3 regions of the Pseudomonas sp. NPDC089554 genome follow, and region 3 is predicted to be linked to each of the others. Evidence: riboswitches for the same ligand, from Rfam matches in the RefSeq annotation. Region 3 holds a riboswitch; each other region holds the start of a gene.

The links. A riboswitch is a leader RNA that binds a small molecule or an ion and turns the genes downstream of it on or off. The one in region 3 is predicted to bind cobalamin.
Region 1: linked by a shared signal. The riboswitch ahead of ACQKPE_RS06455 (TonB-dependent receptor) and the one ahead of cobW (cobalamin biosynthesis protein CobW) in region 3 are both predicted to bind cobalamin.
Region 2: linked by a shared signal. The riboswitch ahead of ACQKPE_RS08580 (ABC transporter ATP-binding protein) and the one ahead of cobW (cobalamin biosynthesis protein CobW) in region 3 are both predicted to bind cobalamin.

What each region holds. Positions count from the first base shown of each region.
Region 1 covers NZ_JBNNVR010000013.1:40,901-45,530, reverse strand. Annotated here, with positions in the region: gene lpxO (lipid A hydroxylase LpxO) at 1-552, shown strand, start outside; gene ACQKPE_RS06465 (carboxymuconolactone decarboxylase family protein) at 601-945, shown strand; gene ACQKPE_RS06460 (N-acetyltransferase family protein) at 1,021-1,590, shown strand; cobalamin riboswitch at 1,660-1,861, shown strand; gene ACQKPE_RS06455 (TonB-dependent receptor) at 2,132-4,258, shown strand; gene ACQKPE_RS06450 (DUF1624 domain-containing protein) at 4,375-4,630, shown strand, end outside.
Region 2 covers NZ_JBNNVR010000019.1:35,488-40,117, reverse strand. Annotated here, with positions in the region: gene ACQKPE_RS08590 (FecCD family ABC transporter permease) at 1-176, opposite strand, end outside; gene ACQKPE_RS08585 (ABC transporter substrate-binding protein) at 176-1,144, opposite strand; gene ACQKPE_RS08580 (ABC transporter ATP-binding protein) at 1,141-1,917, opposite strand; cobalamin riboswitch at 2,028-2,233, opposite strand; gene ACQKPE_RS08575 (NmrA family NAD(P)-binding protein) at 2,281-3,138, opposite strand; gene ACQKPE_RS08570 (LysR substrate-binding domain-containing protein) at 3,253-4,155, shown strand; gene ACQKPE_RS08565 (response regulator) at 4,176-4,630, opposite strand, start outside.
Region 3 covers NZ_JBNNVR010000004.1:40,277-44,906, reverse strand. Annotated here, with positions in the region: gene cobN (cobaltochelatase subunit CobN) at 1-1,182, opposite strand, end outside; gene cobW (cobalamin biosynthesis protein CobW) at 1,186-2,253, opposite strand; cobalamin riboswitch at 2,355-2,552, opposite strand; gene ACQKPE_RS02495 (hypothetical protein) at 2,582-2,806, shown strand; cobalamin riboswitch at 3,084-3,308, shown strand; gene ACQKPE_RS02490 (CbtB domain-containing protein) at 3,401-3,586, shown strand; gene ACQKPE_RS02485 (CbtA family protein) at 3,598-4,296, shown strand; gene ACQKPE_RS02480 (cobalamin biosynthesis protein) at 4,314-4,630, shown strand, end outside.

The sequences.
Region 1 (4,630 bases), on a different contig from region 3:
AGCCACCCTTCGGCGATGACCCTGTGCCCACGCACCACCGAGTTGCTGCAAGGCATCGGCACCGTCAAGGCAGCGATGTTCGCCACCCTGCCGCCAGGCGCCAAGCTGGTGCGTCACCGCGACCCCTATGCCGGCTCCTATCGCTACCACCTGGGCCTGGACACACCTAACGATGATGGCTGCTACATCAATGTGGACGGCGAGAAGTACGCCTGGCGCGACGGCGAGGCGGTGGTGTTCGACGAGACCTACATCCACTACGCCGCCAACACCACCGAGCACAACCGCATCATCCTGTTCTGCGACATCGAACGCCCGCTCAAGTACCGTTGGGCCACCGCCTTCAACCGCTGGTTCAGCCGCAACGTGATGGCCGCCGCTGCAGCGCCGAACGACGCCAACGACAAAACCGGCGGCATCAACCGCCTGTTCACCCGCATCTACAAGATCCGCGAACGCGGCAAGGCGATGAAGAAACGCAACCGCACCCGCTACTACCTGGAAAAGTGGGCCGTGGTGGCTGGCTTGGTGCTGGTGTTCATCTATATCTGAATCTTCGTGTAGCCTGGGCGCTCCTACCAACCTGACCAGGTGAAGACAATGAGCATGATGGACTGGGACGCCTACCGTAAGCAGCTGATGGCCGGTATCGGCGACCTCAAGCACCTCTCCCCCGACACCGTCGCTGGCTATGCAACCGCCAGCGGCGCCGGCGCCAAGACCAACCACCTCGACGCCAAGACCCGCGAACTTATCTCCCTGGCAGTGGCTGTTACCACCCGCTGCGACGGCTGCATCGCGGTGCATTCCAAACAAGCCGTCAAGCATGGCGCCACCCGCGAGGAAATCGCCGAGGCGCTGGGCGTGGCGATTGCCGTGAACGCCGGTGCCGCGCTGGTCTATTCGGCACGAGTGCTGGATGCCGTGGGCAAGCCCGACGCGTGAATGCCCTGGCGCCGCCAGCCTTGCACGGTGGCGGCGCAACACCCAGACTGGCGCCCTCCCCGCACAGGTACCCGCATGATTCACATTCGCCCCATGGCCATGGACGACTTCGAGCGCTTCTGGCCAACCTTCCAGGCCATTGCCCAGGCCCGTGAAACCTACGCCTACGACCCCGACCTGAACCTCGAGCAGGCGCGCCAGCTGTGGCTGGAGCTGCCGTTGCACACGCTGGTGGCCGAGCAAGATGGCGAGCTGCTCGGCAGCTACTACCTCAAGGCCAATGCCGCTGGCCCCGGCGCCCATGTCGGCAACTGCGGCTACATGGTCTGCGAGGCGGCGCGCGGGCGCGGCGTGGCGCGGCTGATGTGCGAGCACTCGCAGAAGCTGGCGCGCCAGGAAGGCTTCCTGGCCTTGCAGTTCAACTCGGTGGTGGCCAGCAACGAAGCGGCGGTGGCGCTGTGGAGCAAGCTCGGCTTCGAGACGGTCGGGCGCCTGCCCAAGGCGTATCGCCATGCCCGCCTGGGGTTGGTGGACTGCCTGGTGATGTACAAGTGGCTGGCCGATGAGCCGGTGGTTGAAAAACCGCCACTGCTGATCGGGCGCAAGAATATCGAGGCGCGGGTATCGCGCCGACGTGGGCGATAAGCCATCACTCGCCCCATCTGCATTCCTTTTACCTATTCAAACGATTGACTACCCACCTGTTCGATGGTCATATGCGCGCCAGTTTCAGGTGTCCTGCGCCGCCGTGCGCAGGGTGAAACGGGAAGCCGGTGCGTCTTCATGACCAGTCCGGCGCTGCCCCCGCAACGGTAAGCGAGCGAACCCTTCGACACACCACTGTGCGCAAGCATGGGAAGGTGAAGGCTTCATGACCCTCGTAAGCCCGGAGACCGGCCTGAAGCTTCGGCTTTGTACGAAAAGTGCCTGCGCAGCGATCCTGCTGCGTTGAAAACAGGCTCGGAATGCTCATTGACAACCAGTCAAGTCGAGCGCGACTCCGACCGTTCCTCGCCTGTTTTCGCCTTGCAGGATCGCTGCTCGGCGACTTTTCGCACAAACCCAAGTTGGCAAACCCGCGGTGGGCGGGCGCAGGCCGGTGTTCGCGTGCGCGCCTGCGTGCGTGGTTGCTCGTCTTTGCGTTGTTTCCACCGGGATCCATTCCGTCCTGCAACAGTGGAACGACATGTCCCGTACCTACAAGCTTCATACCCTGGCGGCGTGCCTCGCCGTCTCGCTCCCGGCCCTGGCCGAAGAGCCTGGCAAGGGCGTCCTGGCCCTGCCCTCGACCGCCATCACCGATACCCTCGACGAGCAGAAGGTCGACCTGGCCACCCCGACCAAGGCCGGCTCGCGCCTGAACCTCAGCGCCCTGGAAACCCCGGCCAGCACCAGCAGCATCACCGCCGAGCAAATCCAGCAGCGCAACAACGTCACCGTACAGGACGCCGTGACCCGCTCCCCCGGCATTACCTCCATCGGCACCCCCGGCAACGGCAACACCGCCCTCTCCGCCCGCGGCTTCACCGGCCACACCTCGGTGATGACCCTGTTCGACGGCGCGCGCCTGTACACCGGTGCCGGCACCCAGACCTTCCCGGTCGACCCGTGGATGGTCGAGCGTATCGACGTGATCCGCGGCCCGGCCTCGGTGCTCTACGGCGAAGGCGCCACGGGTGCGGTGATCAACGTGATCCCGAAAAAGCCCTTTGCCGGTGAGATCCGCAACCACCTGCGCCTGGGCTACGGCTCCTGGGACCGCCAGCAACTGGGCCTGGACAGTGGCGGCAGCCTGAGCGAGCGTCTGAGCTACCGCGTCACCCTCAACAAGCAGGAAGCCAACGGCTGGGTCGACCGCACCGACTCACGCAGCCTGGCCCTGAGCGCCGCGCTGCGCTTCGACGCCACCGACGACCTGAGCTTCACCTTCGCCCATGAACGCGGTGACCTGGAGCCGGCCAACTACTTCGGCACGCCACTGATCAACGGCCATTACCGCGACAGCCTGCGCAAGAAGAACTACAACATCCAGAACGACGTGCAGCGCTACCACGACGAATGGACCCGCTTCAACACCGACTGGACCCTGAGCGACAGCGTCAGCGCCAGCAACCAGCTGTACTACATCAAGAGCCGTCGCCACTGGCGCAACGCCGAAGACTACAGCTGGGACCCAAGCCGCGAGCAACTGGCCCGGGAAAGCTTCCTGGAGATCAAGCACAACCAGGAGCAGATCGGCGACCGCCAGAGCTTCACCTTCGACCACGCGCTGTTCGGCATGGCCAGCAGAACCGTGGTGGGTGCCGAATACAACAAGATCCGCTTCAACGTCGACAACAACTCGCCCTACATCGATGTCGGCGGCGACTACATCGACCCGTGGAGCCCGGCCCCAGGTTGGTTCCAGAGCCAGTCGGTGCTGCGCCCGCAAACCCTCTCCACCACCCACACCTTCGCCCTGTTCGCCGAGAACCGCACGCAACTGACCGAGCGCCTGTCGCTGGTCACCGGCGTGCGCCGCGACCAGAACCACATCGACCGCGACAACCTGGTCAACGGCACCCGCGTCGACCGCAGCCTGCAAGGCGGCAACTGGCGCGCGGGGCTGGTGTTCGCGGTCACCGACGACCTGTCGCTGTACGGCCAGTACTCCACCAGCGAAGACGGGGTCAACAACCTCATCAGCCTGAGCCCGGCGCAGATCGACTACGACCTGACCGAGTCCAAGCAGACCGAACTGGGCCTCAAGCAGCGGTTCTGGGAAGGGCGTGGCGAATGGACCCTGGCGGCGTACCACATCGTCAAGAAGAAGCTGCTGGTCTACGACCCGGTCTTCAATACTCAACAACAAGCCGGCCAGCAGACCTCCGACGGCCTGGAAGCCACGCTTGAGCTGGCCTTGGGCAACCAATGGCAGCTGTCGGCGAACGCCGCCGTGGTGCGCGCCAAGTACGACGACTTCGAGGAAAACACCTCGGCAGGCGTGGCCGACCGCGCCGGCAAACGCCCGGCCAACGTGCCACGGCGCACTGCCAACCTGTGGCTGAGCAAAGGCTTCGGCCAAGCCGTCGACGCGGGCATCGGCCTGCGCTACGTCGACGAGCGCTATGCCAACACTGCCAACAGCCAGAACGTGCCGGGCTACACCGTGGTCGATGCCAACCTGGGTTGGCAGGTGCTGCCTGATGTGCGCCTGGGCTTGCAGTTGAACAACCTGTTCAACCGCGACTATGTGGTGGCTGCGCACAGCGGCGAGCAGTGGTTGCTGGGGGCGCCGCGGTCGTATTTCGCGACTGTTGATTACAGCTTCTAACGGTGCGAGTCGCTCCCCGGTCTAGCTGCCGTGGGAGCGACATGAGAGGTAAAATCACCACAACAATAAAGATACAAGATAACATTGCGAAATCTTCACTCGTAACTACCCTCCCTATGCAAACACCTTCCCTACGCCTGCACAGCATCGACGCCCTGCGCGGCCTGGTCATCCTGTTCATGCTGCTGGACCATGTCCGCGAAACCTTCCTGCTGCACCGGCAGGTCAGCGACCCGATGGACGTCACGGTCACCGAACCCGCCTTATTCCTCAGCCGCACCCTGGCGCACCTATGCGCGCCGGTGTTCATCCTGCTGACTGGCTTGTCAGCCTGGCTGTATGGCGAGAAGCACCAGGGCCTGCGCGATGTCT
Region 2 (4,630 bases), on a different contig from region 3:
CCACGGCTGAAGTCGCCGCCATCACCCAGGCCGACGTTCTGCAACACGATGCCCGCGACCTTGGCCAATGGCACCTGGGCTGCACCGAAGCCTAGCGACAGCAGGCATGACAGCAGCAGTGCGGCAAACAGTGCGATGATCAACCAACGGTAAGCCACGGGGTTACGCACAGGCATCAGCGCGGTGCCTGCGCGATCAATTGCGGGTGCAGGGCCGCAGCCAGGGTTTCAATGGCCGCAGCGTTCTCCACCGACGGCGTTACTTGCAGATATGACAGCACCACGAAGCGCTGCTTGCGAATGGCCTCGACGCCGCCCAGGGCGGGGTGCTGCAACAGGAAGTCACGCTTCTGCTGCCAACTGGTGGGGCCGTAGTCGACGATCACGATCACCTCGGGGTCGCGCTCTACCACGCTTTCCCAGCCAACCTGGGTCCAGCTGGCCGCCACGTCGGCCATCACATTGTCGCCACCGGCCGTGGCGATCAGCGCCTGCGGCATGCCCAGGCGCCCGGAGGTGGTGGGGCGGTCTTCACCGCTGTCGTAGAGGAACACTCGTGGCCGCTCGGCGGTCTTGGCCAGCGCCTTACTCACCTGCTCGACCCGCTGGCGTAGTTGGGCGACCAGCGCCTGCGCGCGTTCGCGCACGTCGAAGATGCGCCCGAGGTTGTCCAGGTCACGGTACAGATCCTCGAGGCTTGCCGAACGTTGCGGCATGATCCACGAACAGGATTCGCTCAGTTCGTACACCGGGATGTCGAACGGCGCCAGGGTCTGCGGCGTGACCGGCCCGCCAATACGCATGCCGTAGTTCCAGCCGGCGAACAGCAGGTCGGCGTTCACCTCCAGCAGGTTCTCCACCGAGGCATAACGCGGGGCGATTTCCGGCAGGCCCTCCAAGGCCTTGCGCAGCGCCGGGTCTAGGGTCTTCCAGCCGCTGATACCGCTGTAGCCGACCATGTGCTCGCGCAGGCCCAGGGCCAGGAGCATGCCAGTGAGGTTGATGTCGTGGCTGACCGCGCGGGTCGGCGCCTGGGTGAAGGTGACGTCGCGTTCGCAACTGCGCACGGTCAGCGGGTAGTTGCTGGCCTGAGCGGCGAGGGGCAGGGCGGCCATCAGGGCCAGGCAGGGGAGCAGGGCTTTCATGCGGGGGTGATCCAGGTAATGCGTGGGTGGGAGGCCAGCGGGTGGCGGTCGACCAGCGCCTGCACGCCGAACACCTCGGCCAGGCAGTGTTCGGTCAGCACCTGGTGCGGCGTGCCGTGGGCGACGATGCGCCCGGCGTCGATGACGTACAGGCGGTCGCAGAAGGCCGCCGCCAGGTTCAGGTCGTGGAAGCTGGCCAGCAGGCTCAGGCCGGTGCCGCGCAGTTGTTGCAGCAGCGCGAGCTGGAAACGTGGGTCGAGGTGGTTGGTCGGCTCGTCGAGAATCAGCAGCTGGGGTTGCTGCACCAGCGCCCGGGCCAGCAGCACCCGTTGCTTCTCGCCGCCAGACAGACGTGTGAAAGCCTGGTCGGCCAGGGTGTCCAGTTGCAGTCGGGCCAGGGTGCTATCGACCAGGCCTGGCTCGCGGTCGCCTTCCAGCCACCCCAGGTGTGGCGTGCGGCCCATGGCCACGACATCGCGCACGCTCAGGCCGAAGTCTTCGGGAAACTCTTGCAGCATCACTGCAATGCGCTGGGCAGCCCAGCGCGGTGGGCGCTGCCAGATATCTTCGCCAGCGAGTGCCACGCGCCCCTGGTGCGGGCGGTTGAAGCGGTAGGCGCAGCGCAGCAGGCTGGTCTTGCCACTGCCGTTGGGGCCGATCAGGCCGACGAATTCGCCAGCGCCGACGGCAAGGTCGATGCCTTCGAGCAGCGTTGCCTGGCCCGGGCCGGGTGCCCAGTGCAGGTCTTCGATGCGCAAAGTAAGGGAGGACATGGCGTTGCGACCGTTGCAAGGTGAGTTCGACCCGAACGGAGGACGCGCTGGAGGGCTCGATGGCAAGGGTATGCCGCGAACACCGGCCCGCGCCCGCCCACCGCGGGAGTTGCCAATTGCTGTACCAGGCCGGTCTCCGGGCTTGCGAGGGGCATGAGGCATTCACCTTCCCATGCCGGCTGGCACAGTGGTGTATCGAATGCATCGCTCGCTTACCGTTGCGGGGGCAGCGCCGGACTACTCGCAAGGCGAGGCACCGGCTTCCCGTTTAATCCCCTGCACGGCGGCAGGGGACACCTGGAACAAGGGGCGCATCTGAGCATTTATGGGGGAAAGCGTCAACCGGAGTGGCCCTCGACGCATTCAAACCTTACGTTCGACCAACCCGGCCAGTACCGTCTCTAGTGCAGTGCTGCCCCGGCGCGGTGTACCTGCGAAGTCGATCCAACCCTGGTTGAAGCCGTCGAGCATTTGCATGCGCGGTAGCGGGTTATGCATGCCCTGGTCGCGAAACAACTGTTCCCAGGCCTGACGCGGCACGGCTTGGGCCTTCACCTCGCGACCCAGCAGGCGGCCTAGGGTACTGGCCAGCTCCAGCGGGGTGATGCGCTGCGGGCCTTCCAGTTCGATCACGCGCACGCCGTGCCAGTCTTCTTGCAACAATGCCGCTGCCGTGCGGCCGATATCGGCCGTGGCGACCATTGACACCGGTTTGTCCAGCGGTTGCAGGAAGCTGTGCAGTACGCCTTCGTCACGGGCCGGGGCGATATCCCACAGGCTGTTTTCCATGAACCAGCCAGCGCGCAGGAATGTCACCGGTATCGGCAACTGCCCCAGCTGGCGTTCCATCTCGCCGAGTTGCGACAGCAGGTTGGGCTGGTCGGCCTGGGCGCCGATGGTCGACAGGCACACAACCTTGCGGGGAGCGCAGGTACGCAATGCTGCGTGCAGGTTGGCAATGATGGCACGGGTTTCAGGGTAGTCGGGGCTAGGGTCGAAGTTCGGTGGCAACAGCACGAAAACACCCTCGGCACCGGAAAATGCCTGGATCAGAGCGGGGCGGTCATGCATGTCGGCAATCGCTACGCGGCAGCCTTCCGCCAGCCAGGACTCGCCCTTGGCAGCATCGCGCACCACGGCGCGCACCTCCTTGCCTGCGGCGAGCAGGTTGCGAGCGACGGTGCTGGCGACTTGGCCGGTGATACCAGTGATGACGTACATAGAGGGGCTCCGATTGAGCGCGGCGCAGTGCCGCGATGAGAGCCAGTGTGTGGTGCAGCAATTGATTAATCGATAACATCACTGTCATTTAATAAATGACATAACGGCATAAATATGGGCTTTGATGAACGCAGCCTCAACGGCATGAGCGTATTCGTGGCCATTGCCGACAGCGGCAGCTTTGCGGCTGCCGGCGATGTCATGGACATGTCGCAACCAGGGATCAGCCGCGCACTGGCACGGTTGGAAAAGCGACTGGGTATTCGTCTGTTCGACCGCACCACGCGTTCGGTCACGCTGACTGATGAAGGCCGACGCCTGTACGAACAGGTAGTGCCGTTGCTGGCAGCGCTGGATGAGGCGGCTACCTCGGTGACCGCAGGGGCGCAGGTTGTGCGTGGGCGCCTGCGGGTCAATGTCGACCCGTTCTTCGCTCGCCTGATGCTAGGGCCCGCGCTCGGAGGGTTTCTCGATGCGCACCCGCAGCTGGAACTCGAGCTGATCACCCGCGATCGTCTTGGCGACATGGTCGCGGACGGTTTCGACCTAGCCGTGCGCTTCGGCGAACCGCGGGCCTCCAGCCTAGTGGCGCGCAAGCTGCTTGATACCCGCATTCTCACGGTGGCGGCACCGGCCTACCTCAAGCGCTTCGGTTGGCCACGCACGCCTGCTGAACTGACCGAGCATCGTTGCATCCAGTTTCGCGATCCGCAGAGTGGTCGTCCGTTTCCCTGGGAGTTTCACCGCGCCCAAGAGCGCGTCGAGGTCGACACACGCGGGCAACTGCTGGTCAACGATGCCGGCAGTTTGCACAGCACCTGCCTGGCTGGGTATGGCGTGGCCCAGGTAATGGCGCTGGGCTCGGAACTGTTGCTGGCTGAAGGTCGTCTGGTGGAGTTGTTCGCCGATTGGCCGGATGAAGTGTTTCCGTTGTATGCGTTGTACCCGTCGCGGCACAACCCGCCGGCCAAAGTTCGAGCGTTCCTGGCGTTCGTGTTGGAAGTGGTGGGGCAATAGACGCGGCATCAGCGGTCGAATCACACCCGTTCTGCCATCGCCGCCAGCGCCACTGACATAGCCGCCGTACGGGTCTCGACCCCCAGCTTGATGAACACATGCTCCAAGTGCTTGTTCACCGTGCGTGGGCTGAGTTGCAAGATATCGGCGATGTCCTTGTTGGTCTTGCCGCAGCTCACCCAGCGCAACACTTCGACCTCGCGCTCGGTGAGCTGGAAGCGGCGCGACAGCGTGCCGTAGGCCGGGGCATGGTCCAGGCCGATGGGTTGCGAGGCTTGCCGCGCCGCCTGCAGGATGCGTGCGGTGCGCAGGTGTGAGGCTACCCGGGCGAGCACTTCGGTGCACTGGATTGGCTTGGTGACATAGTCGATGGCACCGGCCTCGAACCCTTCCACCACATGCTCGCTGTCGGTCAGCGCGGTCATGAATAGCACCGGAATGTCGGCCGTGTCGGGCTGCTGCTTGATGCGTCGGC
Region 3 (4,630 bases):
GCCGATGCGGCCATCGCGGGTTGGGTAGTTGGCCAAGACCAGGGCCACACGTTTCTGCGCGTTGGGCAGGCGCGCCAGCTCGACCCAACGGCGGGCCAGCTCGGCGACGAAATCCATGCGCTCGGGGTGGGCGCGATAGCAGACTACATCCGACTGGCTGCGCTCGCTGCGCCAGGCCAGGTCCTTGAAGCTCACCGGCCGGGTGATGATGCGTCCGTCCAGCTCCGGCAAGGCGATGTGCATGGCCAGGTCGCGCGCGCCCAGGCCTTGCTCGCTGATCTCCCAGCCGGGCTGGTTGTCCTGGGCGCAGATCGCTTGCAGCACCGGAACATCGCGGCGCAACGGGCGCAAGTTGGGCTGCTCCGGGCTGGACAAGGCAAAACCGGTGGTATTGATGACCACTTCGGCCCCCACCTCATCCAGCCAGGTTTCGACCTGTGTAAGGCAGCCTGCCTCCTTGAGGCTGGCCACGGCGATGGGCAGCGGGTTTAGCCCCGCCGCCTGGAGCCGCTGGCAGAACACGTCGATGAACGCGGTGTTGGCGGCTTGCAGGTGCGAGCGGTAGAACAGCAGCGCTGCAACGGGCTGGCCGACGCTCCACTGGCCGAACCAATCCTCGGGCACGGCGCTGGGCTTGTCCGGGTGGTAGACCGTGGTGCGCGGCAGCGGCTGCGGCGCATCCCAGGCGTAGTCTCGGCCCAGGTACTGGCTGGCCAGGCAATGGAACAGATTCACCGCGTTGGCCTTGCCACCTTGGCGCAGGAAATGCCACAGCCGCTCGGCCTGCTCGCCATGTACCGTGCCCAGGTCGGTCAGCTCGGGGTCGGGGCGGTCATCCCCTGGCACCAGGATCAACTGCACCCCGCGCGCGGCCAGTTCGACCAGTTGCTCGACGCCATAGCGCCAGTAGCCGACGCCGCCGTGCAGCGACACCAGGATCACCTTGGCATGGCGCAGCACCTGGTCGACGTACAGGTCGACCGAGGCGTGGTTCTGCACCTGCATGGGGTTGGCCAGGCGCAGGCTGGGGAAGTCGTCCGGCAGCTGCTCGGCGGTGTCGGCGAGCAGTGCCAGGTGTGAATCGCCGCTGCAGAGGATCACCAGTTCGGCGGGGGTCTGACCGAGGTCGGCGATGCTGTCGTCCGGCACGAAGCCGCCGGGCTGGGTCCGCAGCAGGTGCATGGCTTAGGCGCCCAGGGCTTGGCGCAGGCGCGCTTCCAGCTGCACGGCATCGAGGTCCTGGCCGATCAGCACCAGGCGGGTAATACGCGGCTCATCGCTGCGCCAGGCGCGGTCGAAGTGCTTGTCGAAGCGGGTACCTACGCCTTGGATCAGCAGGCGCATCGGCTTGCCGGGGATGGCAGCGAAGCCCTTGGCGCGCAGGATGCCGAACTCGGTGACCAGCTGGGTCAGAGCATCGAGCAGCAGGCTTTCGTCGGCCTCGGGCAGGTCGATGGAGATGGAGTCGAAGGCGTCGTGATCGTGGTCGTCGTGGTCATCGTCGTCGTGGTGCGAGTCGTGATGGGTGCGGCGGCCATCGATGTGCACCTCGGACTCGGCACCGATACCCAGCAACACGTCCAGCGGCAAGCGGCCGCTGCTGGCCTCGATCACCTTGACCGCAGGCGGCAGTTCCTCGGCCACCTCGGCACGGACCTTGGCAAGGCCTGCGGCGTCGATCAGGTCGGCCTTGTTCAATACGACCAGGTCGGCGCTGGCCAGCTGGTCGGCGAACAGTTCGTGCAGGGGGGATTCGTGGTCGAGGTTGGGGTCGAGCTTGCGCTGGGCGTCGACCTGGTCGGGGTAAGCGGCGAAGGTGCCGGCGGCGACCGCGGGGCTGTCGACCACGGTAATGACGGCATCGACAGTGCAGGCGTTGCGGATTTCCGGCCACTGGAAAGCTTGCACCAGGGGTTTGGGCAGGGCCAGGCCGCTGGTTTCGATGAGGATGTGGTCGAGGTCGCCACGGCGTGCGACCAGTTCGCGCATGACCGGGAAGAACTCTTCCTGCACGGTGCAGCACAGGCAGCCATTGGCCAGTTCATAGACGCGGCCGTTGGCTTCTTCTTCGGTACAACCGATGCTGCATTGCTTGAGGATTTCGCCGTCGATACCCAGCTCGCCGAATTCGTTGACGATCACCGCGATGCGACGGCCTTGGGCGTTGTCGAGCATGTGACGCAGCAGGGTGGTCTTACCTGAGCCGAGGAAGCCGGTAACGATGGTGACGGGGAGTTTGGCCAGTGTTTTCATGTCGCGATGCCCTTGGCAGCAGTGGCGCGGGCATGCAGGACGATAGCCACGGACGCTGCTGGCCGGGCACGTTCGTCACCGGATCACCCCGCCCGGTTGAAAGTCGAAAACGTTACGAGGCAGGTCTCCTGGCTTGCACCCTACCGGCCTGTGGCCAGTCGGACGACGCCTTCCCGCGTGATACGCAGTGGCTATGTCGGCCCTTTGGATGCTTACAGTTGCGGGGGCAGCCGCGGCTTGTACCGCGTTCCCGTCTTAGCTCCGGCTGGCGCCGGAGAACCTCGAACTGGCAAGGCTACGCAGTGGTTGGCGGGTGGTCAACCGTGGGATGGCGAGTGGCTTTATTTATGCACCACACGCCCCAGCCCGCCCCTGCCCGGCTTTAGCTTTAGCTTTGGCTTTGGCTTTGGCTTTGGCTTTTGATCTTGATCTTGATCTTGATCTTGATCTTGATCTTGATCTTGATCTTGATCTTGATCTTGATCTTCGCGACTTCCAGAAGGCCGAGCGGAGGCGTCTGGAGGGCCCTGGCGCGCAGCGCCCTTCGGCGTAGCCGAAGTCGCGAGATGTAGACTTGCGAAGCAAGTCGTAGGCCGCGAAGGCCCGTAAGACGCCGGAGCGAGGGAACCCGGAGCACAGCGTAGGGCCGTATGGGGGAGCAAGCGGTTTTTGCTTACTTTTTTCCAAGAAAAAAAGTAAGTCGCCGTAAGGGCGAAAAGGTGAATGAGCGCCACCAAAGCAAATGGATATTCACCCAACGCCCGCGCCCCAATCCCAATCCCAATCCCAATCCATTGATTAGAATTGACTGAAATATTTCCTCATGATTTGCTAGCACATTGCGTTCGGGTGCCCCCAATCAGGGGGTGAAACGGGAAACCGGTGCGTCGCAGGCCCCACCCAGGGCCCGACAACTCCGGTGCTGCCCCCGCAACGGTAAGCGAGTGAAGCGTCTGAACCACTGTGCCCCCGCCAAGGCATGGGAAGGTGACGCCATCAGGGACCCCACCCCCACCTCGCAAGCCCGGAGACCGGCCCAACGCTCAATGATCACCCCGCGGAGGGCGGGCGCTGTCGCATTCCCCTGGGCCAACCACGCCCGGGCGCGCCGCGCTTGTCCGCTGCTAAAAAAGCAGAGGAAAGCGTCATGCCCATCACCAGCGCCAAACACAGCATCGCCACCCCCGTCAGCCTCAGCCAGCGCCTCGTAGTGGCCATCGGCGCCAGCCTGCTGGGCCTGTGCCTGGTCTACTTCGCCGGTTTCTCGCATATCGAGGCCGTGCACAACGCCGCCCACGACACCCGCCACAGCGCCGCCTTCCCCTGCCACTGAGTAGCCCGCCCATGATCTCGCGAATCGCCCGCACCGCCGGCTTCAGCGGCCTGCTCGCCGCCCTGTTGCTGACCCTGCTGCAAAGCTTCTGGGTCGCCCCGCTGATTCTTCAGGCAGAAACCTACGAAAGCGCAGGCCCCGCTACCGAACAGCATGACCATGCGGGCGAAGCAACGGCCGCCCACACCCACGAGCACAGCGAAGAGGCTTGGTCGCCGGAAGACGGCTGGCAGCGCATCCTCTCCACCACCGGCGGCAACCTGGTCGTCGCCGTAGGCTTCGCCCTGATCCTCGCCGCCCTGTACAGCCTGCGCGAGCCCGGCCGGGTCAGCACCGGCGCACTCTGGGGCCTGGCCGGTTTCGCAGTATTCTGCCTGGCGCCGACCCTCGGGTTGCCACCGGAGCTGCCCGGTACCGCCGCCGCCGACCTGGGCCAACGCCAGACCTGGTGGGTCGGCACCGCCGCCGCCACCGCCGCCGGCCTGGCCCTGCTGGTGTTCGCCAGGCACTGGCTGTTCAAGGTCGCCGGCGTCGTGCTGCTGGTGGTCCCGCACCTGATCGGCGCACCACAGCCAGAAGTGCATGAAAGCCTCGCGCCCGAGGCGCTCGAGTCACAGTTCGTGATCGCCTCGTGGCTGACCAACGCAGCCTTCTGGGTTGCCCTGGGCCTGCTCAGCGCCTGGCTGTATCGTCGCGCAAGCCACGCCTGATGAGCCAACACGCCAGAGTGCCGGCGCTGTATGCCGGCTTTGGTTGTCGCAGCGGCTGTCCGGTCGAAGCACTGGACAACCTGCTACGCCAAACCCTCGCGGCGCACCAACTGCCCCTTTCGGCCCTGCGCGGCATCGCCAGCATCGACAGCAAGGCGCACGAACCTGGCCTGCTGCAACTGGCCGAACGGCTTGCCCTACCGCTGGTGGTATTCACTGCCGAACACCTGCTGCCGCTGGCTCCCCAGCTCAGTCACCGCTCCAGCACAGCCTTCGAGCACACCGGTTGCTGGGGGGTTGCCGAGAGCTCGGCCCTGGCGTTGGCGCAATCCGA